DNA from 2 places in the Virgibacillus byunsanensis genome. Region 1 is predicted to be linked to the other one. Evidence: predicted binding sites of a transcription regulator. Region 1 holds the regulator's gene; the other holds the start of a gene.
The links. The regulator LexA, encoded in region 1, represses DNA repair genes until DNA is damaged. The targets are predictions, from matches to a motif close to CGAACATATGTTCG.

Region 1 (13,107 bases):
TTTCTCACGTAAAACTTGTGTTACTTTTAATGCTAAGTCTGTTGCTGTAGTGCCTTGTGGGAAGCTTCCTGTGAACTTAACACCGATAACTTCAGGTGCTGGGAAATAAGATGGTTGACCTAGCATGCCGGCCTCAGCTTCAATTCCACCCACACCCCAACCAAGAACACCAAGACCATTAATCATGGTTGTATGTGAATCAGTACCAAATAGCGTATCTGGAAATGCATCATAATTACCATCTTCATTTTCTAATGCATGTACTACGTTTGCAATATACTCAAGGTTAACCTGGTGAACAATTCCGGTTGCTGGTGGTACTGCACGGTAGTTTTCAAAGGCTTTTTGTGCCCAATGTAGAAACTCATAACGCTCACCATTACGTTCAAATTCAAGATCCATGTTGGCTTGTAATGCATTAGGTGTACCGTATTGGTCCACTTGTACGGAGTGGTCAATTACTAAATCCACAGGTACTTCTGGATTGATTTTATTCGGTTCTCCACCTAAATCAACCATTGCTTTTCTCAATGATGCAAGATCTACAACTGCAGGAACCCCTGTGAAATCCTGTAAAATAACGCGTGAAGGTTTAAAAGGTACATCTACTGCTTTACCTTTACCCCATTCAGTCAAACCTTTTACATGTTCATCATTGATTACACGTCCATCATACTGTCTTACAAGTGATTCTAATAAGACTCTGATAGAAAATGGAAGTCGTGATACTTTTCCTAAACCTGCTTCTTCTAAAGCTTTTAATTGATAATAATTATACGTTTTTCCATTTAAATCAAACTGCTTCTTAGCGTTAAACGTATTATTCTCTCCCAAGATGCTAACTCCTTTCGATCTTACTTTTGTCATATGTGAAAACACCTTCTAAATATAGACAAAAGTCTTCATTTATTTACTTAAAAAATTCTCGTAATCTAAAAAAATACAAGAATATATATCTACTTTATTATCTTAAATGAAAAAATGGTATAAAACAAATGATTAATGTTTTATACCATATACTAAAATTTTATTTATAGTGATAAAAATTACTTATATAGTTCCTGAAGAAAAAAATTAAAAATAAAATATTATTTCTCATGCAGTTGGTAAACTAATTCTAAATGTACTTCCTTTATCATTATTTTTTAAGATGTCTAGTTTCCCTTCATGTTTATCCAAAATTTGCTTGGTAATCATTAAGCCTAATCCTGTCCCATTTTGTTTCGTTGTAAAAAATGGTTCACCTAATTTATGTATAACTTCTTCTGGTATACCAGGACCTTCATCAATAACGTCAATTATAATTTTTGAATGAGATGATTGCACTTTCATCTCAATTGTTCCTTCATCATCCATAGCCTCTATAGCATTTTTGACTAGGTTAATTAATACTTGCTTGATTTGCGAACGATCACAAAGAACAAATCCACTAATATTTTTATCCAGCTTCAAATTGATGTTTTGCAACTTTGCCTGAGATTTTAACAAAGAGATAACATCATCGAGCATGTCTTTAACTGATTCTTTATTTCTATTATCGGTTAAAGGCTTTGAAATAAACAATAGTTCAGAGGTTATCGTTTCCATCTTTTCAATTTCATCAATCATAATTTTATAATATTCTTCTTTTCGATTAACACCTGCTTGAAATAATTGTAGAAAACCTTTTAAAGAAGTTAATGGATTCCGGATTTCATGTGCAATCCCTGCTGCTAATTGACCAGCGACAGACATTTTTTCGGAACGAATCATCATTTCTTCCGCTTCTTTCTTGTCAGTTACGTCTTTTAAAATAGAAATTAGATATACCTTATTTTTTGCTTTCACTTGAGCTACCGTACATTCAAACCATATGTATTTTCCCTTTTTGTTTTTTATACTCACATTAAATAGTTGCGTTTCATTTGTATTGGGATCGAAATAGTTTTTGATATACGTAACATCATATGGTGCAAATTTGTCATACCACATAGTCCCAATAAGATCGGCTGCCTTATACCCCAACAAACGTTCGACAGAATTAGATATAAACTTGATAGTTCCATTCTGATCAGCTAATGTTACAATGTCATTGTTATTTTGATTAATCCATTGTAATATTGAGCGAGTAGGATCTGGTAAATCATTTAAAACCTCAATATTGGATCCCGTGTTACTGATATTGGAATTTTGTTTAATTTGTTTATCAATATCTTCCTCCATTATTCCACCCCTTTTCCAAAATCCAACATGATTTTTACCTTTTTATATACATATGACAATTTATACACAAATATGTTACTTGTTTGTATAATAGACTCCTATTATAATTATGAGTAGTGTATAAAATAATGCTTATTATTTGTAATGTTACTATAAATATTGGGAAAAATAAATATAATGTAAATTTTTGTAACAGTTTATTATATTTCAATAAAAAGAAACAGGTGATTACATGTCAATAATTATCGATTACATCATTATACTTTGGGGATTTCTTTTGCTTGGTCTTATGGGGATTGGTGGTTTTTTTATGTTTCGTAAATTCCTAAAACGAATGCCCAAAGAGGATGGGAAATCATCACTTGACTGGGAAGAATATTATATGAAAAAAACAAGGAACATGTGGAAAAAAGATGAAAAAAATTTGTTAGAGGAGCTAGTTTCACCAGTTCCAGAGTTATTTCGTGACGTTGCCAGACAAAAAATTGCAAGCAAAATTGGCGAAATTGCATTGAAAAAGAGAAAGAAAGTTATCACCCAGGATATATTAATAGAAGGATATATTCTTGCCACTCCTAAAAGGGATCATAAGTTCCTTCGAAAAAAATTAGACCAAAAAGAGATCGATGTAACACCTTACGAGCATCTATTTGAACAATAATTAGAAAACTTGGCTTATAAGCCTTAGTTGCACTTATGCAGATAAGAAAGTTTTATACTTTCTTATCTGCGAACAAAAGCGCAAGCGCCGTAAAAGCTAAGTTTTCCAACGCCTGTACTAGGACGTCCTCGAAAAAGAAGACCGCTTTTTCTTCGTGCGTCGTAGCCAAACGTGGCTTAAGGAGTTAATCAATAACCCACAAGCTCCTAATTTTATTATTTCCTAAGCTACTAATAAAGCGCTTGAACCAAATCGGTTCAAGCGCTTATTTATTCGTTAGAATATCTTACTTGCTTTTCTAATTGAAGATACTTATACAACATAGATATTCTCCATGTTAAGATCATACCAAATGCCAGTAAAAAAAACATCCCGCTCGTTTGTCCGAACGATATGGTGCTACCTATAGCTAACTTCATTATAATTCTAACAATCAATAATCCAAATAAAATAAATATAAATGCTTTAGAAGGTATTAAATAGATTTTATTATTTTTAATCTCGAATTTGGATGTTTTAATTAAAAAGACAGAAAAAATAATACCAACGCTTAAGGCTTCCAATACCTCAATCCATTTCACCTGAAATACTGGAAACAAAAACATGAATGCCCCTGTACTCATAAATAGTGGCGGTAAGATAATTTTTTTAACAGAGGCTGGTTCTTTCGCAGCTTTTAACCGAACAAAAATCATAACAACGGCCATAAAAGCAGCAACAATTGTACTTGCTACTATCCAAAACATGTAAAAATCACTCTTCCCTGTTCACTAACTATTGGTGCTTGTTATTTCAGATTCGTTTAACACACGACTAACCGTTTCTAATACCCGATTTTCGTCAAAAGGTTTAACGACAAAATCTTTTGCACCGAGTTCAATAGCTTCTACAACCACCTTCTGTTGTCCCATAGCGGAACAAACAACAATCCTTGCTTCAGAGTCCAGTTGCTTAATCGCTTTAAGTGCATCAATTCCGTTCATTACTGGCATTGTTATGTCCATTGTAACTAAGTCTGGCTTTAGTTTTTCAAATTGCTTAACGGCTTCTTCACCATTTTCTGCTTCACCAACAATTTCATGGTTTTCCCTTTTCAAAATGCTCGCTAAAGTTAATCTCATAAAGTTAGCATCGTCAACTACTAGTATTCTCGCCATTCTATTATTACCCCCCAATAATAGTTATTGATCATTTGCAATAGTTACAATGATCGTGATCGTTACACCCAGTACAGTAAGATATACACCAATATCAAATAACATAGCAGTCGCTAGCTCAATTTCTCCAAATATAGGAAAAACAAAGTAATCATATGTCTGTGCTAAAAAAGGCGCGTCAAAAATAAAAGCTCCAATTCCTGTTGCAACAGCAATTAATAAGCCAACTGAAATCATAGTCCTGAAATTAATTGGTATAATTTTCTTTACAGCTTCTAAGCCATATGCCATATACATGAGTAATATTGCTGAAGCAGTCATTAATCCACCAACAAATCCGCCCCCGGGTGAGTTATGACCTGCTAACAATAAGTATATAGCAAATCCTAATAAAATAAAGGCAATTAACGAAGTAGTTGTGCGTAAAATGAGATCATTCGGTTTATACATATAAAATGCCCCTTTATACTATTCCTACCTATTATCATAATACAAATTATATAGAAAATCCATTTTCATTACATTTAAAAACCAGTAAATCCAAATATTCCTGCTAAATAAGAAGTAAGCTTTGTCATCCAATCAAAGAATAATGCAACCCCCATAACAATCATGATATAACCACCAATTTTAACAAATCGAGCACTATTTTTTTTGATCCAGTTCATTTTCCCAATGAAGAACGATAAAATTAGAAATGGTACTGAGAACCCTAAAATATAACTGATCATCATGACCATACCTAAATCTGGATTTGTCGCAGCAAGTGATAAAACAATTGCCAAAATTGGTCCTGTACATGGTGTCCACCCTAAGGAAAATGCCATACCGATAATGAATGACCCAAAGAATCCTGCAGGTCTATTTTTAAATGTTATTTTTTTATCCTTCATTAGAAATTGGAAGTTAAAAATACCCACAATAACTAGACCGAAGAATATAATTAAAATTGCTCCGATCTGTCTTATAATTTCTTTATACGTTAAAAGAAAATCGGATACAAACGATGTTGTAAATCCTATCATAATAAAAATACTTGAAAATCCAAGTAAAAAGAAAATAGTATGTAATAAACTTTTTTTGTTTAACATTTTATTATCTTCTTTTATTTCGCTAACACTCATCCCTGTTATATAGGATAAAAATGCTGGATATAGAGGTAATACACAAGGCGAGATAAAAGATAAAAAACCTGCCCCAAACGCCAAGAATATATTAATTTCAGACATATACATATCCTCCTAAGTTAATTACTCGCATTTATTGTAACAGAAAGATATTGCATACATTACAAATGATTATGACAATAAATCGAAACCTTTTTTGCACCTTAAATATAGTATACCCCTTGTTACCTAGATAACAAGGGGTTTAATAGAGAATGCTCTTCCTTAAAATAATCGATCATTACTATTTATCTGTTTGATTATTCATAGAACGCATCATTTGATTGATTTTCTTTTGCGATGGTTTTTGTCCCATTTGCATCATTAAAGTTCTTAGCATTTGTTCATTAATTGGTGGGTTTTTCTTTAAATAATTCATCATGTATTTTCTTGCGATAAAGAATCCAAGAGCAACACCAGCAATCAATGCTCCAATTGCAATTAATACGACCCAAATCGTGCCCATTCCAGCTTTCCTCCTTCGTGTTGTCTCTCATTCAGTATAGTAAATTAAAGAAAAGAATACAATACTTGTTCTAGTTTTTGCTCTCTCTTCTTGGTTACTGGTGAAATCCAACCATAATTTTCATTTCCTATAATAAATAAAAACGGCTGAAATGCTCGTAAAGTAGGAAATAATAGTGATTCTGCCTCATGTAACATGTCACATTGGAATTTTATATGTTTTTGGTGAATATGTAAAGAAATATATTGACGGTCAGTGTATATTTCTATTGTATCACCATTCATTTTAATAGAATTGGTATTCCTATAATAATTCTTGATATAAGCCCGCACTAATTCTTTAGGAACATCTTTAGTAATATAACGAAACTGACCATTTAAGTCTACTCTATTATTTTCGTTTTCATATGTTTTAAAAAATCTATATAACACATCACATTTGTGAAAGAAATGATTGCCTATTTCTTCTTGAATCCAATAGATAGTATAATTTTTCAACAAAATCCCTCCTCTATTATATTTCATTATACGTATTCTTACTAAAATTTATGTCATATTATGAAATGAAATAGCACTAGTTTTGTCGAAAGTTTAAGCAAAATAAAAAAGATGGTACTTTGTATAAACAAGCACCATCTTTTTCTTCCGTTATTTAATAAATGATTCAACATGTTTTACAACATTGTTTACTGTAAATCCATATTCCTCTATTACTTTATCACCATTAGCAGAAGCGCCAAATGTATCAATTCCTAATACTAAACCGTTTTCTCCGGCATAGCGTTCCCAACCGAACGGTGAACCCATTTCAATTGCTACTCTATTTTTAACTTCAGGTGGGATGACTGAATTTCTATAGGACTCATCTTGTTCATTGAAGCGATCCCATGATGGCATACTAACCACACTAACATCTATACCTTTTTCTCTTAATGCGCCTTGAGATGCTACTGCTAATTGTACCTCAGAACCAGTAGCTAATAATAAAGCGTCAGGTGTATCTTTCTCAGAAGCACTTATTACATATGCCCCTTTCTTAACACCTTCATAAGCATTTTCCTTAGTTCCTTCTAATGTAGGTAAGCCTTGTCTAGTTAATACTAATGCTGTTGGCTTTTTAGATTCTAAAGAAAGTCTCCATGCAGCTTGTGTTTCATTTCCATCTGCTGGTCTGATTAATGATAGACCTGGCATAGCACGTAATGAAGCCAGCTGTTCGATAGGTTCATGAGTTGGGCCATCTTCACCAACAGCAACCGAGTCATGTGTAAACACATATGTTACAGGCGTATTCATAATTGCTGATAATCTAACAGCAGGTCTTAGATAGTCACTAAACACAAAGAATGTACCTGCATATACTTTAAGTCCACCATGTAACGCCATACCATTCAATGCTGCTGCCATGGCGAATTCACGAACACCAAACCATACATTTCTTCCAGCATAGTTATTTCTAGAAAAATCTTCTTCATCTTTAATTGTTGTTTTATTAGATCCAGCTAAATCTGCACTTCCGCCAAAAAAGTAAGGAACAGCTTTTGCTATTTCATTTAAAACTTCTCCAGATGATGCTCTAGTGGCAAGCTTATCTTTGCCGGCTTCATAAACTGGCAAGTTCTTTTCCCAATCATTAGGAAGTTCCCCATTCATTGCAAGTTTCAATTCACTTGCTAATTCCGGGTACTTCTCTTTATAAGCTGCAAATAATTGGTTCCAATTATCTTCGGCATCTGCCCCATTTTTTACGATCTTTTCTTTAAAATCAGCATACACTTCTTCAGGAACATGAAATTCTTCATGTGTCCACTCATAGTTTTCTTTTGTTAATTGAACTTCATCTTTACCAAGTGGCGCACCATGTGATGCAGCTGAAGCAGATTTGTTTGGTGAACCATATCCTATCACTGTTTTCACTTCAATTAATGTTGGCTGATCAGTAGTTTTTTGAGCTTCCGTAATTGCACTTCTTAATGCTTGGGTATCGTTTCCATCCTCAACACGAATTACTTGCCAACCATATGCTTTAAATCGTTGGTCTGTATTATCTGAAAACGCACGATCTAATTCACCGTCTAAGGAAATATCGTTTGAATCATATAATGCAATAAGTTTACCTAAACCTAAATGACCTGCTAATGATGCTGATTCATGTGATATACCTTCCATTAAGTCTCCATCACTAACAAGCGCATACGTATAATGATCAATGATGGAAATGTCATCTTTGTTATATTTAGCAGATAAATGTGCCTCTGCCATAGCCATACCAGTAGACATTGCTAAACCTTGACCTAATGGTCCAGTTGTTGCCTCTACACCATCTGTGTGATGAACTTCTGGATGCCCAGGTGTTCTAGAATCCCATTGACGGAAATTCTTTAAGTCATCAATCGTTACATCATACCCGGACAAATGCAGTAAACTGTATAACAGCATGGAACCATGACCTGCTGATAATACGAATCGATCTCTATTAAACCATTTTGAATGTTTTGGATTGTGATTCATAAAGTCTGTCCATAACGTATACGCCATAGGAGCAGCACCCATTGGTAAACCTGGGTGTCCAGAGTTAGCATTTTCGATTGCATCAATTGATAGTGTACGTATTGTATTAATTGATTGTTGTTCAACGTTTTTTACCATGAAAATTCCCCTTTCAATTTTAAAGGCTTACTGGCTTACTGTATCCTTTCTCATTCTATAATGAAACATAGCTAGTAACAAGCAATAACAGAAACATCTTGAAAAAGTGAAAAACAAGTTAATGTTTCTTATTTCGTTCTTGCATATCTCTAACCTTTTTGGGAGTTACATCATTTCCTTCTGGATCCATTACGGTCATCGTTTTAAATTGGTTTTTAAAAGACTTTCTTACATTTTTTAGATACTCTTGTCTCAACTCTTGTTGCTCTTCTTTTTCTTTTGATGTTAAACCACTGTTTTTTGCTTTTTTGGCAAGTATATTTATCCGTTGTAATTTTTCTTCAGAAATCATTTAGCTCATCCTCCTTTGAAACATAGAAAAAGCAAGAACTAAAGTGCAGTTCTTGCTTTTTTATATTACGCTTTCTATTGGTTATATTCAAGCATTTTGGTACTCCTGGAAACGACGGTGTACAGTTGCTTTGGAAACAGAAAATCCTAGCCCATTAAGAGTCTTTGTAATCTCATCGAAAGAAAGTTTATTTTCCCTTAATCGTACCACTTCTTCAATTGGGAATTCAATTCGTTCCCTTCCAGGTGCTTTAAACTTGTTTGAAAAGTTTTGTGTCGGATCAAATCCGTTATCAACTGCTTTTTTCATACCTCGTTTGATTTTCGTGTTATGTAACTTACGCTGGTATTCTTCTACAATACCTACTATTTGTAGAACCATTGAATCTGACTCAGATAATACCAGTTCTCCGTCATGGCTACCTGTATAAATGGTAATGTTTAATTTCTGCAGTTGATGAAATAAAGCAATTTTAGTATTACCGCGACCTAGTCGTGTCTCATCTTGTATGAGTAGGATGTCTGCTTTACCGGATGAAAAGTAATCTAGCATTTTAAAAATACCTTCCCGGTCTATTTCATAACCACTCATCTGTTCCTCAATACAATCAAAAACAGTAAATTGGTTTTTACTTGCCAAAGCAGTCAGTTCTTCTCTTTGTCTTTTTAATGAGGTTTCTTGTTCTTTTTTATCTGTACTTACTCGACAATAAATAATAGCATTCAACCCAATTACTCCTTACTATAAAATCACATATATTATGCGCTAGTTATCATTGTGAAATATAAAAATCCTAACGTCAATGCAAAAGAAACTAAATAAAATACATCCGTTTTTGTCACTTTTTCAAACATATAAATCAGCCCCTTCAAATAAAGTAAGAACTTTTGTTCGTGTTCATCTCTGATATCATTCTAAACCGAACATATGATCTTGTCAACAGATTCGCGAACGAATGTTTGCTTTTTCATATACCAAGTGATAAACTATCATTAATAAATCCTATGCGCGAGGTGTTCGCTAGATGACAAAACTTTCAAAAAGACAACAAACAATACTGGATTACATTAAAGAGGAAGTATCGCATAAAGGTTATCCACCTTCTGTTAGAGAAATAGCTGAAGCTGTTGGTTTGGCTTCAAGTTCTACTGTACACGGGCATTTATCAAGGTTAGAAAGTAAAGGATTCATAAGAAGAGATCCTACTAAACCAAGAGCGATTGAAGTTCTTAATCTATCAGAGGGAAGTAGCATACCTAGAGAAGAAGCACGCTATGCTCCAGTAATCGGTAAAGTTACAGCAGGTATACCAATAACAGCAGTTGAAAATATCGATGAATTTATTCCTTTACCAAGCTCAAGTGCAGGACCAGATGAGAATGTATTCGTACTTGTTATTGAAGGTGAAAGCATGATAGAAGCTGGTATCCTGGATGGGGATATGGTTATCGTGAAGCAGCAGAATACTGCACAAAACGGTGACATTGTTGTAGCAATGACAGAGGAAGATGAAGCAACTGTAAAACGCTTTTTCAAAGAGAAGGATCATATCCGTCTGCAACCAGAAAACGCCACAATGGAACCATTGATTTACCGAAATGTAACGATCCTTGGAAAAGTGATAGGGTTGTATCGAAACATTCATTAATCGGATTATGATTTACATTAAGAAACCCCTTGATATATTTTTTATCAAGGGGTTCTTTAGTATTACTAAATTATTTAACTTCAAGCTTTAATATGAAGTTAGATATTGTTCGCGTTCCCACGGGTGTACAGTTGTACGGAACATATCCCATTCAATTTCCTTTGCTTCGATGAAGTGTTCAAATAAATGTTCACCTAGTGCATTTACAATGGTACTATCTTTTTGCATCTCTTCTAAAGCGTCTATTAATGTAGCAGGTAAATCTTTAATACCATTTTTCTCACGCTCTGCACGATCCATTACGTAAATATTTCGGTCAACTGGAGTAGGAGGAGTTAGTTTGTTTTCAACCCCATCTAATCCTGAAGCTAATAATACCGCCATCGCCATATATGGATTTGCTGATGGATCAACACTTCTCACTTCAATTCGTGTACTTAAACCACGTGAATAAGGAATTCGAATCAATGGACTTCTATTTGCTCCAGACCAAGCCACATAACAAGGTGCTTCGTATCCAGGAACGAGTCTTTTATATGAATTAATAGTTGGATTCGTTACTGCAGTGAAATTTGTTGCGTGTTTAATGACTCCTGCAGTAAATTGGTATGCAACATCACTTAGCTCCATTTCACCAGATTTATCAAAAAACATATTCTCGCCATCTTTAAATAGTGACATATTTACGTGCATTCCAGAACCATTAACACCAAAAAGTGGTTTTGGCATAAATGTAGCATGTAAATTGTGTTTCCTTGCAATTGTTTTAACAACTAATTTAAACGTCTGAATATCATCAGCATGTTTAACTGCATCCGAATACTTAAAATCTATTTCATGCTGTCCAGGTGCAACTTCATGGTGAGATGCCTCAATTTCAAATCCCATTTCTTCTAGCTCTAAAACGATATCACGTCGACAGTTTTCACCTAAGTCGGTAGGTGCTAAGTCAAAGTAACCGCCTCTATCATTTAATTCTAATGAAGGATCACCTTTCTCGTCTAATTTAAACAAGAAGAATTCTGGTTCTGTCCCAATGTTAAATGCAGAGAATCCAAGCTCCTCCATTTTCACTAAGTTACGTTTTAAGTTATAACGAGGACACCCTTCAAACGGTGTACCGTCTGGATTATAAATATCACAAATAAAGCGTGCTACTTTTCCTTTGTCAGATGTCCAAGGAAATACAACAAATGTACTTAAATCAGGACGTAGATACATATCTGATTCTTCAATTCGAACAAACCCTTCAATAGATGATCCATCAAACATCATCTTGTTATCAAATGCTTTATCCAATTGACTTAATGGAATCTCGACATTCTTGATTGTACCTAGCATATCCGTAAATTGTAGACGGATAAAACGTACGTTTTCTTCGTCAATCATTTTCATAATCTGTTCTTTAGTTAAAGTAGAACTCATGTATTCTCCTCCTATTTTTTAATGGAAATTTATATTAACACTTAAAAAAGTATTAAACATATAGTTGTTTGACTGAATAAGAAAACCTTTTAGGTTAAAGCGCTATCTCTTACCTGTTCGGGTCTAGTGGAAAAACCTTGATAGCTCTCCTTGTCTTAGACTTGACTTTCCAAATCTACCAGCTTGGATCAATTCATTTCTGAGTAATTTACGTAATTCTTTATCAGTTAATGTTTGGTCTGGAGCTTCTTCTGTGTAAGTATTGCTAGGTTGTTCCTCTTTGATAAGTAAGAGTTTAATGCCGGCCATATTAATGCCTTTATCCAATAAATCTTTAATTTCAAGTAGGCGATCTACATCATTAAAAGAGAACAATCGTTGATTCCCACTCGTTCTAGCTGGATGCACTAATTTATGTTCTTCGTAATATCGAATTTGTCTGGCTGTTAATTCTGTAAGCTGTTTAACTATACCTATTGAAAATAAGGGCATAGAACGACGCTCCTGATCGTCCATCATGCATAACCCCTTTCCTTATTATATTTTAAAGTATACAATATGTTAACTACTTTGTCAAAACAATGTTAACTATCCTAACATATATGGGGGCGTAAGTATTTTTAACAAAAACCTTTTGTACTTGATTAGGTTGACATAGAAGTAAAGCAAAAAGAGTTGTGTTAACCAACTCTTCATCTTTCACCTATTCTAACAGGTGTTTTATCGCTTCTTGCAAGGCAATTTTTACATGGGCATATGTTAACCCCCCTTGCACAAAGGCAGTGTAGGGTTCTCTTAAAGGGCCATCTGCTGTCAGTTCTAAACTTGCGCCCTGAATAAATGTTCCTGCAGCCATAATAACGTCATCTGTGTACCCTGGCATTTCACTTGGATAAGGGGTCACGAATGAATTAACGGGAGAATTCTGCTGTATAACTTGGCAAAATGCTACCATTTGTTCAGCATTTTGAAATGTAACGGATTGAATTAGATCTGTTCGGGTCGTATTATAACCAGGTGATGTATTATAACCAATTAGTTCCAATAGTCTCGATGTAAATATAGCCCCTTTTAATGCTTCTCCAACGACATGAGGAGCTAGAAAAAATCCTTGAAACATTTCCTGCAACATATGTAATGTTGCACCAGTTTCCTTTCCTAGTCCAGGAGCGGTAAGTCTGTGTCCACATTGTAATACGAGTTCTTTCTTCCCTACTATGTATCCACCAGCCCGTACAATCCCTCCACCTGGATTTTTTATTAATGATCCAGCAATGATATCTGCTCCTATATGTAATGGTTCCCTCTTTTCAACAAATTCACCATAGCAGTTATCTACAAATACTATAATTTCTGGATTTATTTCTTTAACAAACGTTATC
Region 2 (13,107 bases), on a different contig from region 1:
TAGTAAAGCTAAATTTATTACCGATTTCTCACGCGAATTTACCGTTTTTAGTGAGGTAGGTAACAAAGACCCTCAAACGGCAAATATTCAGGATTCTTCTGAATGGCTGTCAAACATTTATGAGGATATCGAGGCTGGTGCAACAAAAGTAATTACCGAAGCAAGAGAGAGCGGCACGAGTGGAATGTGCTCCGAAGATGGAGATATTCGGATGGATATCTTTGATCAATTGACTAACTCTGGTATTCCTTTTGAAAGACTTATTTTTGAGGCGCCAACTAAGAAAATGCAAACCTTTTTTATTCAGCAAGTGGGACCAAACGTTAATCTTGCCAACATAGCTTTATCAGATGTCATTTCACTAGAGACGTTACGGTTAGGATTGCGATCTGATACATTTCATCAGTAATTGGATAATTTTTGAGGAGGAATAAAATGCGACAAACAAATAAAGTGTTTCATTTGGCAATTCCATGCAAGGAGTTAAATGAAACAGTAGATTTTTATGAAAAATTAGGATGCAAGCTTGCTAGAAGATATGATGACCGTGTAACGTTTGATTTTTTTGGAGATCAAGTCGTATGTCATTTAAGTCCTGACGAAGTAGATGAAGCCCCTAACATGTACCCTCGTCACTATGGTATTACGTTTTTAGAAAAGGGAGAATATGATCAAGCATTAGAATCTGCAATTCGTGATGAACTTTCATTTTTTAAAACCCCAATGGTACGGTTTGAAGGGAAAAAAGAAGAACACATGACATTTTTTCTGGTTGATCCAGCAAACAATTTACTGGAGTTTAAGTACTATCATAATCCTGACATGGTTTATTAAATGAAATGGTACCCCAAAAAACTTGGGGTACCATTTCACACTTCAACTAGTATTAGTTGACATTTTCGGAATATTTATTATATAGTATATTCAACAATGTTGAATAAAAGGAAACACGATTGAATATCTATAAAATAGGGTAAGGTATAGTAGAAGCAAATATATATTTTTAACGAACTGAAAGCGCATTCATTTTCGAGAAATCTTTTTCAGCTTTTTAATTCATTTTTTCATAACGAACAGGAGGGGAAAAAGATGGCGAGTCGACCAAAATTTGTTCAGATAAAAGAAGTTGGACCTCGTGATGGTCTGCAAAATGAGAAGAAACAAGTCACGACGGAGGATAAGATTGCATTTATTGATATGCTATCTGATTCGGGTATAAAAGAAATAGAGTATTCATCATTTGTTCATCCAAAATGGATTCCACAATTATCAGATGCTTATGAAGTCGGAAAGGGAATTAAGCGTAAGCCAAATGTCCGTTATTCCGCGCTTATCCCGAACATGAAAGGGTTGGAACTAGCTTTAGACGCGGGTATTGATGGTGCATCCATTTTCATGTCTGCAAGTGAGATGCATAATAAAAAGAACATTAATAAAACAATCTCCGAGACGTATCCTGTACTTGGGGAAGTAGTTGGTGAAGCGAAAAAAGCTGGTAAGCATGTAACTGGTTATATTTCTACCGTGTTTGATTGTCCATTTGAAGGGAAAATATTACCAGAAAAAGTAATGGAAGTTTGTGATCATTTATTTAAAGCTGGAGTTGATGATGTATCGCTGGGTGATACGATTGGGACTGCCGTTCCATCTCAGGTAGAACAATTGCTCGAGGAAATATTAAATAGGTATCCAAAAGAAAGAATCATCATGCATTACCACGATACAAGAGGAATGGCAATTGCGAACATCTTGACTTCGCTTAAATATGGAATCACTCGCTTTGACAGCTCAGTAGGAGGGCTTGGAGGCTGTCCATACGCCCCTGGTGCAGCTGGCAACGTTGCGACAAACGATGTGCTTTATCTGTTACATGGCATGGGTATTAAAACAGGTATACAGGAAGGTGACATGCAGAAAGCTGCCTTTTTCATGCAGAGCAAGTTGGGAAAGACCCTACCAAGTAAGTCAATGACTTACGCAGCAGCTCAGCAATAGTTATTATTTCCTACCCCTATTCTTGACGGATTTAACGTACTATTCTATTATAGTAAACACTTGGACTGTACGGAGGGGAAAGGGGAAGATTGTGATAGACATACAACACATTGGGCAGAAATTTAAAGAAGCCCGCTTACGCAACAAAAAAACACAGCAGCAAATAGCAGATGAATGTGGTATTTCTAAAAGCTTACTATCTAAAATTGAAAATGGCCAAACATCTTCAGCAGTGGCCACCCTTTCTAAAATATGCGAGTCATTGGATGTACCTCTTTCTTGGGTGCTGGATGGCCATCCAGAAACAGATCTGATGGTGCTAGCGAAAACGGATAGACAGTTCAAAGTTGGTGATGAGAATATGGGCTACTCATTTGAACTACTTGCAAATAGATCCCGTTTTTCCAGTATCGAACCAACCATTGTGCATGTAACACCGAAAGATACGAATCAGCGTGTCGAGCCATACACCCATTCTCAGGATGAATTCATCTATATTTTAGAAGGGTCAATCAGTCTGCTTTATGATGGTGAAAAGCGTCATATGGAGCAGGGAGACACTGCTTATTTTAAGGGCAAAAATCCCCATCTATTTGTACCGGTGGATAATAAAGGTGCCAAAGTATTAACCATTTTTATAGAAGACACGTATTAAAGTAAGATATGAAACCTGGGTCTGAAAGAATCAAAGACTCGGGATTTTTTGTGAGTAATGAATGTATAGCTTGAAAGTTATGTATATTTATTTACAGAATCAGCCACGTTCAGCTTCAGCGCCTAGACACTCGAGACATAAGCAGTTCGACTCCGTGTGGCAAAGGCATCCACACTACGCGACCTGCTTATGCTTGTCGTGTCTTTCAAGGCACTTGCGCTTTTTTTGTCTTACCTGAAACTTTATTCTTACGTGAACGTACGTAAGAGAAGAAAGAAAGCTATATATCTGATATCATAGTATAGAATAACATGAAAGAATAGTAGGGGGACAAACATGGATTTTGGTGAAAATGTATCGGAAGAACAGATAAAAAAATGGAAAAAGAGATTGAAGCCAATTGGCTTTGCAATTGGATTTATAATCCTTTTGTTAATTGTAGGATTAATTGCATCCCAATGGTTTACCGACTACATATGGATGAACTCCCTTGAATTTGGGGAAGTATTTATAACTATTTTTAGTAGTAAGATAGTGCTTGGAGTAATCGGCTTTCTACTATTTTTAGTAGTTACTTATTTCACACTTTGGTGGATCAGGCGCTCATATCTTGGTCATTTTGACGGGCATCAGCTGCCACCTATTATGTTAAGCCGTAAAAAGAGCACTGCTATAATAGCGGTTGTTGCAATCTTTGTTGGAGCTATTGGCAGCTCCGTTGTACAGGGGATTGGTTGGGAGTCTGCACTAAAACTATTAAACCATGCTTCTTTTGGTGAAACAGACCCGTATTTTAACTTGGATATTTCTTTTTACGTGTTTGTATTGCCCTTTTTAAAATTTATTGTGAACCTGTTACTGGGTTTAAGTATTTTTATTTTGCTTCTGGAGATCGGAGCTTATTCTGTATTTAATATGTACCGCTCCAGCAGATCAGCCCAGTTACATATGGGTGTAACACTCGGAATTATCGGTTTACTTTTAGCATGTACGCATCTACTTGATCCATATGATACATTGTTAACGAATCAGGTAAACATCTTTCAGGAAAGTGTGGTTCACGGTTTAAGTTATACAGATCAGCTTATCAATATTCCTAAGGCTTATGTCTTAGCTGCAGCAGCGATAATTGGAACTGTTTGGATGATTATAGCTTTGAACCGAAGAAGGGTAGAGGCAATGGCAACTCCTATTATTGCCTATGTAGCGTTGATAATTGTCGGTCAATTGGCATCTGTTGTCGTACAGAATTATATCGTATCACCTAATGAATTTTCTAAAGAAACTCCTTATTTAGAACATAACTTATCCTATACGAGAGATGCTTATGAGCTTGGTCAAATTGAGGAGAAAGATCATCCTGGTAACTATTCGTTAGATGAGGATATGGTAGAACGTAATGAGATGACAATTGATAATATACGAATTAATGATGTAAGACCATTACTGGAAGTGTACAATCAAATTCAGACATTCCGTACGTATTATGAATTTAATGATATCGATATCGACAGGTATGAAATTGATGGAAACTATGAACAAGTTTTTGTTGGTGCAAGGGAATTAAATACAAATGACCTTCCATCCCAAGCAAAAACATGGGTTAACCAAAACCTGAGATATACACATGGATATGGTATAGCTATGAGTCATGTTAATAAAGTAACTGCACAAGGACAACCGGAATATATGATGGAGGATCTTCCGCCTGAGGGAGTATTAGATATTGAACGGCCACAGATTTATTTCGGGGAAGAAAATTCTCAGAATGTAATTGTCAATAGTAAGGTAGATGAATTTGATTATCCGTCAGGTGATCAAAACGTATCATCTCGGTTTGATGCAGATACTGGTATTCCATTAGCTGGAATAAATAGGCTCCTATTTGCACTTAATGAAGGTTCCTTCCGAATGCTTATATCTGATCAGGTCTCAGGTGACAGTCAATTACTAGCTACACGAAACATTATGGATCGCGTAAATAGGATCGCACCATTTTTCGACTATGATACCGATCCGTATATATTTGTTCGTGATGATGGAAGTCTTGCCTGGATCATTGATGCCTATTTAACTGCTGAACGTTATCCTTATGCGGAACCTTATCAAGGAGACAACAGTTATGTTAGAAACTCAGTTAAAGTTGTTGTTGATGCTTACACTGGTGAAGTCGATTACTATGTTGTACAACCAGACGATCCAGTTCTGCAAACGTACCAGAATATGTTCCCGGATTTATTTACAGAAGAGGTGCCAGAGGATGTGCAAGCACACTTCCGTTACCCTGAAAATCTATTCTCGATTCAGGCAGATATGTATCGTACGTATCATATGGATAATCTAGAAGTATTCTATAATAGGGAAGATATTTGGCAGATCCCAACAGAAAAATATTTTAACGAAGATATTCAAATGGAACCTTATTATATAACGATGAAATTACCTGAAAGTGATGAGGAAGAATTTATTCTGATGACGCCGTTCACACCAAACAATCGGCAAAATATGATTTCGTGGATGGGTGTTCGTAATGACGGGGAAAACTATGGTGAGCTATTTGTCTACCGTTTTCCAAAACAGACAAATGTTTACGGCCCGCAACAGATTGAAAATAGAATCAATCAGAGCAGTGAAATTTCTGAACAACTGAACCTTTGGTCGCAAGGTGGCTCACAAGTTATACGTGGTAATCTACTGGCTATTCCAATAGAAGATACGGTTATGTATGTTGAACCGATTTATATTGAATCATCCAATACGACTTCATTGCCTGAAGTACAACGGGTGGTAATAGCTTATGAAAATTATATCGTCATGGAAAGAACGTTTGATGAAGCACTTGAAAAGATAATTGATTTAAGTGCAGGACGAATTGATGATGATTTGACAGTTCCAGATATTCCGGATGAAGAAACTGGTGAAGAAACGGAAGAACCTGAAGATCCAACCCAGCCGATTTTAAATGCAGAAGAATCTCTGCAGGAGCTTTCCGATTTATTTAGTTCTTATCAGAATGCTCTTTCTGACGGAGAATGGGAACGAGCTGGAGAAATAATGTCAGAAATTGAAAGTCGTTTAAGTGAATTAGAATAGTTTAGCAAAAAAGTGTTCCGAAATGGGATAACGGGTTCCGTTACCTATCACAAACATTAAAAGTGTAATGTAAAATGACCATCAAATTGTATGCTAATTTGATGGTCATTTTTTGTTGGTGTGATTGCTCAGGAAGAGCAGTCGCTTCTTGTGTAAACGAGGTAGATAATAGACGAACGAATTTTAAGCGGACCTCAGTGCCCTTATTCGTGTCCAAAACAGTGATTTTTAAGGCCAAGCGGACTCAGGGGATCTTATTGCATAAAAAAACAGCTATAACTCCTAGAACTGTTACAAATAAGGTCTTCTGAGTCCGGCAACAGCGATAATTATACATAATGAAAGGAAATAAGATCCAATGAGTCCTCAAAAAAGATAGGCTGTCTTATGTTCAAGCAGTGTAATTTCTATTTAATTAACGGGTGTAAGCAATTGAAAATAAATTCAAGAAAAATCTCAGTTAATGGAACTGAGATTTTTTTACTTTTAACTACAGATCCATTGCAATTAGGTATGCATTTCATAGTGTAATTTTGAGTTTTGTGATAGGGAACGGAACCCGTCGGAAATTGGAGCGTTTTTTTGATGAGAAAAAAATTTAAATTTTTTTATTTGAAATTATTTCCTCCTGCAAAAAAATAGTAATCACTTAATATAAAAATAGTAACCGTTTTCTTTATTGAGGTGTAGCAGTTAACCATTTGACCAATTTTCTGACTATATACAATACAGCTACTACAAACATTTCCACTTTGTAAAATAGTCTAAAATAACGGTATAGACAAGTTATATTTAAGGTGTTATATTATTGAGAATTATTTGAAGGGGAGGGATTGTCATGCTAAGTAATCCACTTATAGCTACAGTATTAATTTTTGCATTAATCGCACTAGGAGAATGGCTATCCATCATATCCAGGGCTAGAATTCCAATGCTTCTTACAGCAATGGTAGGTTTTCTGGTTATGGTTTGGACAGGTATTTATCCAGAAGACATTTTAGACAGATCTACGTTTGCAGCATTAGGAGCAGTTCTTGTCGGTCCAGCAATCGTACACATGGGTACAATGATTCCCTTCTCCATGCTTAAAACTCAATGGAAAGCGGCATTGATTGCATTAGGCGGTATTGCCGTATCAGGTATTTTAATTTTGGGTATTATTCCAAAGATCTTTGATTATGCAACAGCAGTTGCCGGAGTAGGCCCAATTAGCGGTGGAATTATTGCATTACTTATTACTTCCGAAAAATTAACGGAAATTGGTATGTCCAGTATTATTGTGATTCCTGCTTTAATTGTTGCTTTTCAAGGCGTAATGGGGATGCCGTTAGCTTTAAATTTCATGAGAAGATATGCATTTAAAATGCAGAAAGAAATGGATGATAATACATTTGTCCCAATGGCTAGTCCAAGTGAGGGTGAAGTGAAGGATGAAAATCACAAAGCCAGTCCACTAAGAGCTAGTATGACTTTGAAATTATTTTATGTATTTGTAGGAGCTTCTATTGGAACAGCGCTTGGTGATGTAACACCAATTGATTTCAGTATATGGTGCTTACTAATTGGTATTATCGGTCTGAGATTAGGTCTGTTTGAGTCTCGCTCACTAGAGAGAGCTAATTCATTTACTATTATCATGATTGCTATTATATTTGTAGTAATAGGAACGATGGCTGATGTAACACCTCAGGATGTAGTAAGTAATTTGCCTAGTATTCTATTCATTTTAATTCTTGGAACATTTGGCATTACATTAGGTGGGTATATCGTATCCAGGTTACTCAAGTGGCATCCATTTAAAGGAATGCCTGTAGCTTTAACAGCTCTGTTCGGCTTTCCGGGGGATTATATCCTTTGTGAGGAAGTTAGCAGAAGTGTAGCCAGAAATGAAGAAGAAGAGAAAAAAATATTCAACGAGTTGTTGGCACCTATGTTAATAGGAGGTTTTACTACTGTTACAGTAGCTTCTGTTGTAGTTGCCGGAATATTAATTCAAACGTTGTAAAGGGAGGAACTCAAAGTGGCAAAAAAGATCGTGAAAAATGGTTTATTGGTTGATGGTAATGGGGGTGAACCGGAAAAAGGTTCTATTGTTGTTGTCGATGGTAGTCGTATCGTTTATGTGGGTGCTGAAAATGATTACCTAGCAACTGGAGAAGAGTCAGTAGTAGATGCACAAGGTGGTACGATTCTTCCAGGTATTATTGATACGCACGTTCATATGATGATGGAATTTTCACCAGTTTCTCAGCGATTGGAAACACCATTTTCATTCAAGTATTACCAGGCAGCTAAGTATCTAGAGAACACACTGCATGCAGGTATTACATCGGTACGGGATGCACTTGGTACAGATTTGGGTGTGAAAAAAGCAATAAAAGAAGGCTTGATTTCTGGGCCTAGATTGCAATTGAGTATTAATGCATTAACCATTACAGGAGGCCATGGTGATGGCTATACGGTTTCTGGTAATACTGTCGACCTATTGGATTCGGACTATCCGGGAATGCCTAGTGGTAAATGTGATGGTGTAGCAGAAGTACGTAAAAAGACACGTGAAATGCTGCGTGCTGGTGCTGAAGTTATTAAAGTTCATGCTACGGGTGGGGTGTTAAGTGCTACTGACCATCCTGAATTTACTCAATTTTCACCGGATGAACTAAAAGCAATTGTGGAAGAAGGCCAATTCAGAAAAGGCGTTAAGGTGATGGCCCACGCCCAAGGTGCTGAAGGAATTAAAAATGCGGTGAGAGCAGGTATACATTCTATTGAACATGGTATCTTTTTGGATGATGAGACAATTGAATTAATGATTGAAAATGGTACCTATTTAGTACCTACTTTACTTGCACCGGTTGCTGTATTGGAAACAGCAGATGAAAAAGGAATGCCCGATTCTGCGGTAGAAAAATCAAAAGAAGTTATTGAACAACATAGAGAAAGCTTCACAAAAGCTTATAAAGCTGGTGTCAAAATTGCGATGGGAACCGATGCGGGTGTTATGAAACATGGTACCAATCTTAGAGAGCTTGGATTAATGGCAGATGGTGGCATGACTCCAATGGAAACGATTGTAGCTTCCACTAAAACGGCAGCTGAATGTTTAGGCTGGGAAGATAAAGTAGGAACGCTAGAACAAGGCAAGCTTGCAGACCTGATTATCGTAAAAGGTAATCCACTAGAGGATATATACTCGCTTGCAGACAATGATACCATTCAGGTTGTTGTCAAAAATGGTAAAGTAGAAAAGAATACCCTTGTTTAAGATATTATTTAGTTAATTAATACTTAAGGCTGTTTTCGTAAAAATTGTTGCTTATGAGAGAATAGATATATTATGCGACGTATCGGCCAGGTTGATTTCCGCTGCGAGCCCGCAGAAAGCGTAGTATTTCTCCGCAACGGTAGCAGAGCACTGATCGTGTTTTCAAGTTACATCGCATTATGTATCAACTATGAAGATAAAAAAAGCAATAATGCAAGCGAAAACAGTCATACTTAAATATGTTGAAAAAGTGCTCTATCATAACGGAGCACTTTTCTTATTTTTGATCATGCTTTATGCCCACCAATTTTTTTGCTTCGTTCTAATGTGATTCCTGCATCTGTATAACTACTAGCTCGTAAAATGGCGTTTGATCCATATTTGTTACGGATGGCATCCATTACATAACCGATGTCGTTTTTCTTTGATCGATCCTCAAATAAATCTAATTGTGTTTCTCCTTTTTCAAATAAATTATCCAAGGTGACATATACACGTCTGATATCACTTTCTCCATCATAGAATTTTTGAAATAGCTGCATACATACCTCATGCATATCCATTGTTACATTGGTGGGAATGGCAATTGACTTGGAACGTGAGAATCCGCCTCCTGTTTCCTGAGAGTAACCGATCCCGAGATGAATGGTTTTGCCAGTCATGTTTGCGCCGCGAGCACGGCGGCATACTTCTTCACAGAGATCAAGAATACAAATAGCGACTTCCTCTTTGGAATAGTCACGTAACAAAGATATTCCATGACCAAATCCCTTTTGTTCTGTTTTAGTGAAGTCACCGAAAACAGGACTTAAATCAATTCCCCATGCGTGCCAATACAATTGCTCACCCATAATGCCAAATCGTTTTTTTAGATGATCTAGTTTAAATCTGGCAATTTGCCCGAGTGTGATGATTCCCATTCGATTAAGATTATGTTTCATTCTGCTACCAATACCCCAAATAACTTCGACAGGAAATGGCCAAAGCTTTTCCTCAACATCCTCATAATGGCATTCCACAATTCCACTATCTGCTTTTTTTGCATGCAAATCCATGACTACTTTTGCGAGAAATTTATTATCACCAATTCCTATAGCGCTCGTAATCCCAAAACTGTCCAGGATGTCTTGCTGGATTTTCCTAGCTACCTGCCAGCGGTCTCCAAAAAGCTTTTCCAATCCATTTACGGTTACCCAGACTTCATCGACAGAATATGGATGAATGGCTTCTTTTGGTACGTACTGATTGATTAGCTTTGTGATTTCAACAGAAACATGAAGATAGTCAGCCATGTGTGCTGAAACGATATGGATTTTCGGGTCATTTGGCAATTCGAAAAAACGACTAACATTGCTGATACCATGTTTTTGTTTTAAGGCTGGGGATGCAGCTAAAACAATGCTGCCTGACCGATTTGGATCTCCTACGACTGCTAATAACGTTTTCATCGGATCCAATCCTAATTTAACGGCTTCCACACTTGCATAGAAAGAACGCATATCAATACAAAGCACATCGTTACGGGGATAAGCTGAATAGTCCATCAAAATTCACCACCAAAATAGAACGTATGTTCCTATTATATGTAGATATATGTAAATTATCAATGGAAATTAATTGTAATGTAATTAAGCATGATTAGGACAAGGGTCGAATAAGCATTAGGAGGGAGAGTTGTCCAAACTAAAAAACAGCGAAGATTTACTGGTCCGAATAAGGGGGATTCCATGAAACAATTTATAACTAAAGGTGGACTAGTGCTAGTAGGAGGAGCATTTCAAGGGTTTGGAATGGGGTTGTTTCTGTTTCCACAGTCAATTCCATCCGGAGGTGCAGGGGGGATAGCGATATTAATTAATCACGGCTTTCACATTAGTATGGGACTCTCTCTTTGGATTGTAAATTTTACCATGTTGATGCTAGCGGTAAAATATATTGGTAAGCGATTTACGTTATGGACGATTATGGGCATTACAGTGACTTCTTTATCCGTTACATTTTTCGCAAGCATCTTTTCCATCCCGTATAGAAATCTTCTATTTGATTTGGTTGTTGGTTCTGTTTTCCTTGGGACAGGGATTGGAATTCTAATGCGTCAGGGGGTATCTAATGGTGGCGTTGGTGTTATTGCTTTTATAATTTCACATGGAAGAAATATTTTACCTGGCAAACCATTGTTCATCATTAATTGCTTTATTTTTCTTACAACAGCAGCAATCATAAGCTGGGAAATCTTCTTTTTTGCTCTCGTAAGTCAATGGATTTCCACGACTGTAGTTGATATTATATGCCGTATTGATAGTTATCAGCCTTACACACTAGGTTGGCGTAAAAAAACATAAATCCTTTATATATATTTATAACGAACAGCGGTTTTTTTATTTTCTTTACCATCTTTTCCTTTTACACGGATTAAGAGTAAAACCAAGAGACCAACAAGCAGGGTAAATGCAGCGATAGATAAAAACATTCCATTCCGTGACCAATCCATTAAGCGAGAGAAGATAGGTGGCCCAACTGCAACACCGAGAAATCGGACAGAACCATATAAAGATGTAACAAATCCTCTTCGCTCCTTTCCAACTGCTCCTGTTATGATACTGTTTACACAAGGTAATATGAGACCTGCACCAACGCTACTAATCGCAAGCACGATAAGAAAAGGAATGAGTTTTTCAAAAAAAACGAGTGTGCCATAGGAAATAGTCATGAGCACAAATCCGATGACGACAATTCGTTTCATTCGTTCTAGATTCTTTCCTATTTTACTTCCGGTCAAATAGGAGGTTGTTACCATAACAAGTAAAGGAATGGCTAAAATAACTCCTTTTAATACTCCCTTAATATCATGCTTTACTTCGAGCATATCTGATAAAAAGAAAAGAATGCCAAAAAGTGTGAATAAACATGTCCCTCCAGCAAGATACGTAGTAAAAAGCCATCTTCCTTCATGCTTAAAAACACCTAACAAGCCACGGACATATTTACGGAAGGGGGGAGGGGCTTGACGATTGCTTTTTTCTTTAATGAAGATCCAGACTAATAGAAGTGAAACAAGACAAATTACTGGGAAAGCAAGAAAAACAGAATACCAAACGATTACCCCTAAAATGGCGCCCAATATGGGTGATATAACTTTACCTAACCCGTTTGATGCTTCAAATATACCAAGGACCCGACTTTGTTCGCCTCCTTTAAATAAATCCCCAGTTAGTGCCATGGCAATAGGGGCAGTCCCCGCTGCACCAATGCCTTGTATCGCTCTTCCTATTAGAATCCATACATACGAATTGGAAAACATGGCAGCAGCAAGTCCTGCAAGCAGACCGCCTAGTCCAAACAAAATAAGTGATGGAATAATAATGATCTTTCTTGAAAACCGATCAGAAAGGTATCCAACGATGGGAATGAAAATAGCTCCTGCTATCGAGAAAACAGTAATAGTTAGACTTACTTGCATTTGAGATAACTTTAATGCAGATTTCATCGCAGGAAAGATCGGAATCAGCATGGAATTTCCTAGTGTCATGATGAGCGGAATGGAACCTATTGCGGCTATTGTCATACTCTTTTTATTTGCTGGCACTTTCTCAACTCCCGAAATATATAATAACTATTTTATGTTGATTGGCGGAGATACAATCCAGCCTTTATCTTTTGTGATTGTTAGAAGTTTAGCTTCATACTCCGCTTTTTGAATATGGAATTCGCCAAACAAAGTTCCGATATCTTTCCGAATCGAAATTCCCATTATATAGCTACACAAAATTCGTCCTGTCATTAATTCCTTTTGAACCAGTCCAGCAATTTCCGGGTCGTTAAACCGAGCTCCAGCGGGGATGTCCTGTAGTTCTACATTTGGTCGATCAGGAGGTGCAGGTGGGAGGCGGATACCGGTTTCCTTTAAAATAGTTTCCACCTGTTGTTCTTCTTGGGTAAATGTATTTTCTAAGAGATCTTCCAAGAATGCTTTTAAATCATGATCACCTGTATGATTAGTTAAGACCTGTAAAGTTACTAACGTTGCTTTCACGCTGTATAAGTAAGACCAGAGATGGAAAACCTCTCCAGAATGAAACGGTTCTTCTTGTTGTTTACC

Region 2: a site for LexA is predicted at 10,572-10,585, ahead of ACFQ3N_RS17640 (DNA polymerase IV). Genes of this name have one in related genera too.

What each region holds. Positions count from the first base shown of each region.
Region 1 covers NZ_JBHTKJ010000012.1:84,434-97,540, forward strand. Annotated here, with positions in the region: gene acnA (aconitate hydratase AcnA) at 1-834, opposite strand, end outside; gene ACFQ3N_RS05615 (ATP-binding protein) at 1,096-2,202, opposite strand; gene ACFQ3N_RS05620 (DUF2621 family protein) at 2,435-2,863, shown strand; gene ACFQ3N_RS05625 (CcdC family protein) at 3,133-3,609, opposite strand; gene ACFQ3N_RS05630 (response regulator) at 3,634-4,020, opposite strand; gene ACFQ3N_RS05635 (Na(+)/H(+) antiporter subunit B) at 4,045-4,470, opposite strand; gene ACFQ3N_RS05640 (cytochrome c biogenesis CcdA family protein) at 4,545-5,249, opposite strand; gene ACFQ3N_RS05645 (YneF family protein) at 5,431-5,652, opposite strand; gene sirA (sporulation inhibitor of replication protein SirA) at 5,697-6,149, opposite strand; gene tkt (transketolase) at 6,300-8,300, opposite strand; gene ACFQ3N_RS05660 (DUF896 domain-containing protein) at 8,419-8,652, opposite strand; gene ACFQ3N_RS05665 (YneB family resolvase-like protein) at 8,740-9,378, opposite strand; gene lexA (transcriptional repressor LexA) at 9,677-10,300, shown strand; gene glnA (type I glutamate--ammonia ligase) at 10,388-11,725, opposite strand; gene ACFQ3N_RS05680 (MerR family transcriptional regulator) at 11,849-12,241, opposite strand; gene ACFQ3N_RS05685 (methionine gamma-lyase family protein) at 12,429-13,107, opposite strand, start outside.
Region 2 covers NZ_JBHTKJ010000065.1:188-13,294, reverse strand. Annotated here, with positions in the region: gene ACFQ3N_RS17675 (phosphosulfolactate synthase) at 1-409, shown strand, start outside; gene ACFQ3N_RS17670 (VOC family protein) at 436-834, shown strand; gene ACFQ3N_RS17665 (hydroxymethylglutaryl-CoA lyase) at 1,090-1,995, shown strand; gene ACFQ3N_RS17660 (helix-turn-helix domain-containing protein) at 2,087-2,650, shown strand; gene ACFQ3N_RS17655 (UPF0182 family membrane protein) at 2,987-5,743, shown strand; gene ACFQ3N_RS17650 (hypothetical protein) at 6,582-7,748, shown strand; gene ACFQ3N_RS17645 (metal-dependent hydrolase family protein) at 7,764-9,008, shown strand; gene ACFQ3N_RS17640 (DNA polymerase IV) at 9,296-10,552, opposite strand; gene ACFQ3N_RS17635 (YitT family protein) at 10,736-11,350, shown strand; gene ACFQ3N_RS17630 (MFS transporter) at 11,356-12,573, opposite strand; gene ACFQ3N_RS17625 (DUF3231 family protein) at 12,622-13,107, opposite strand, start outside.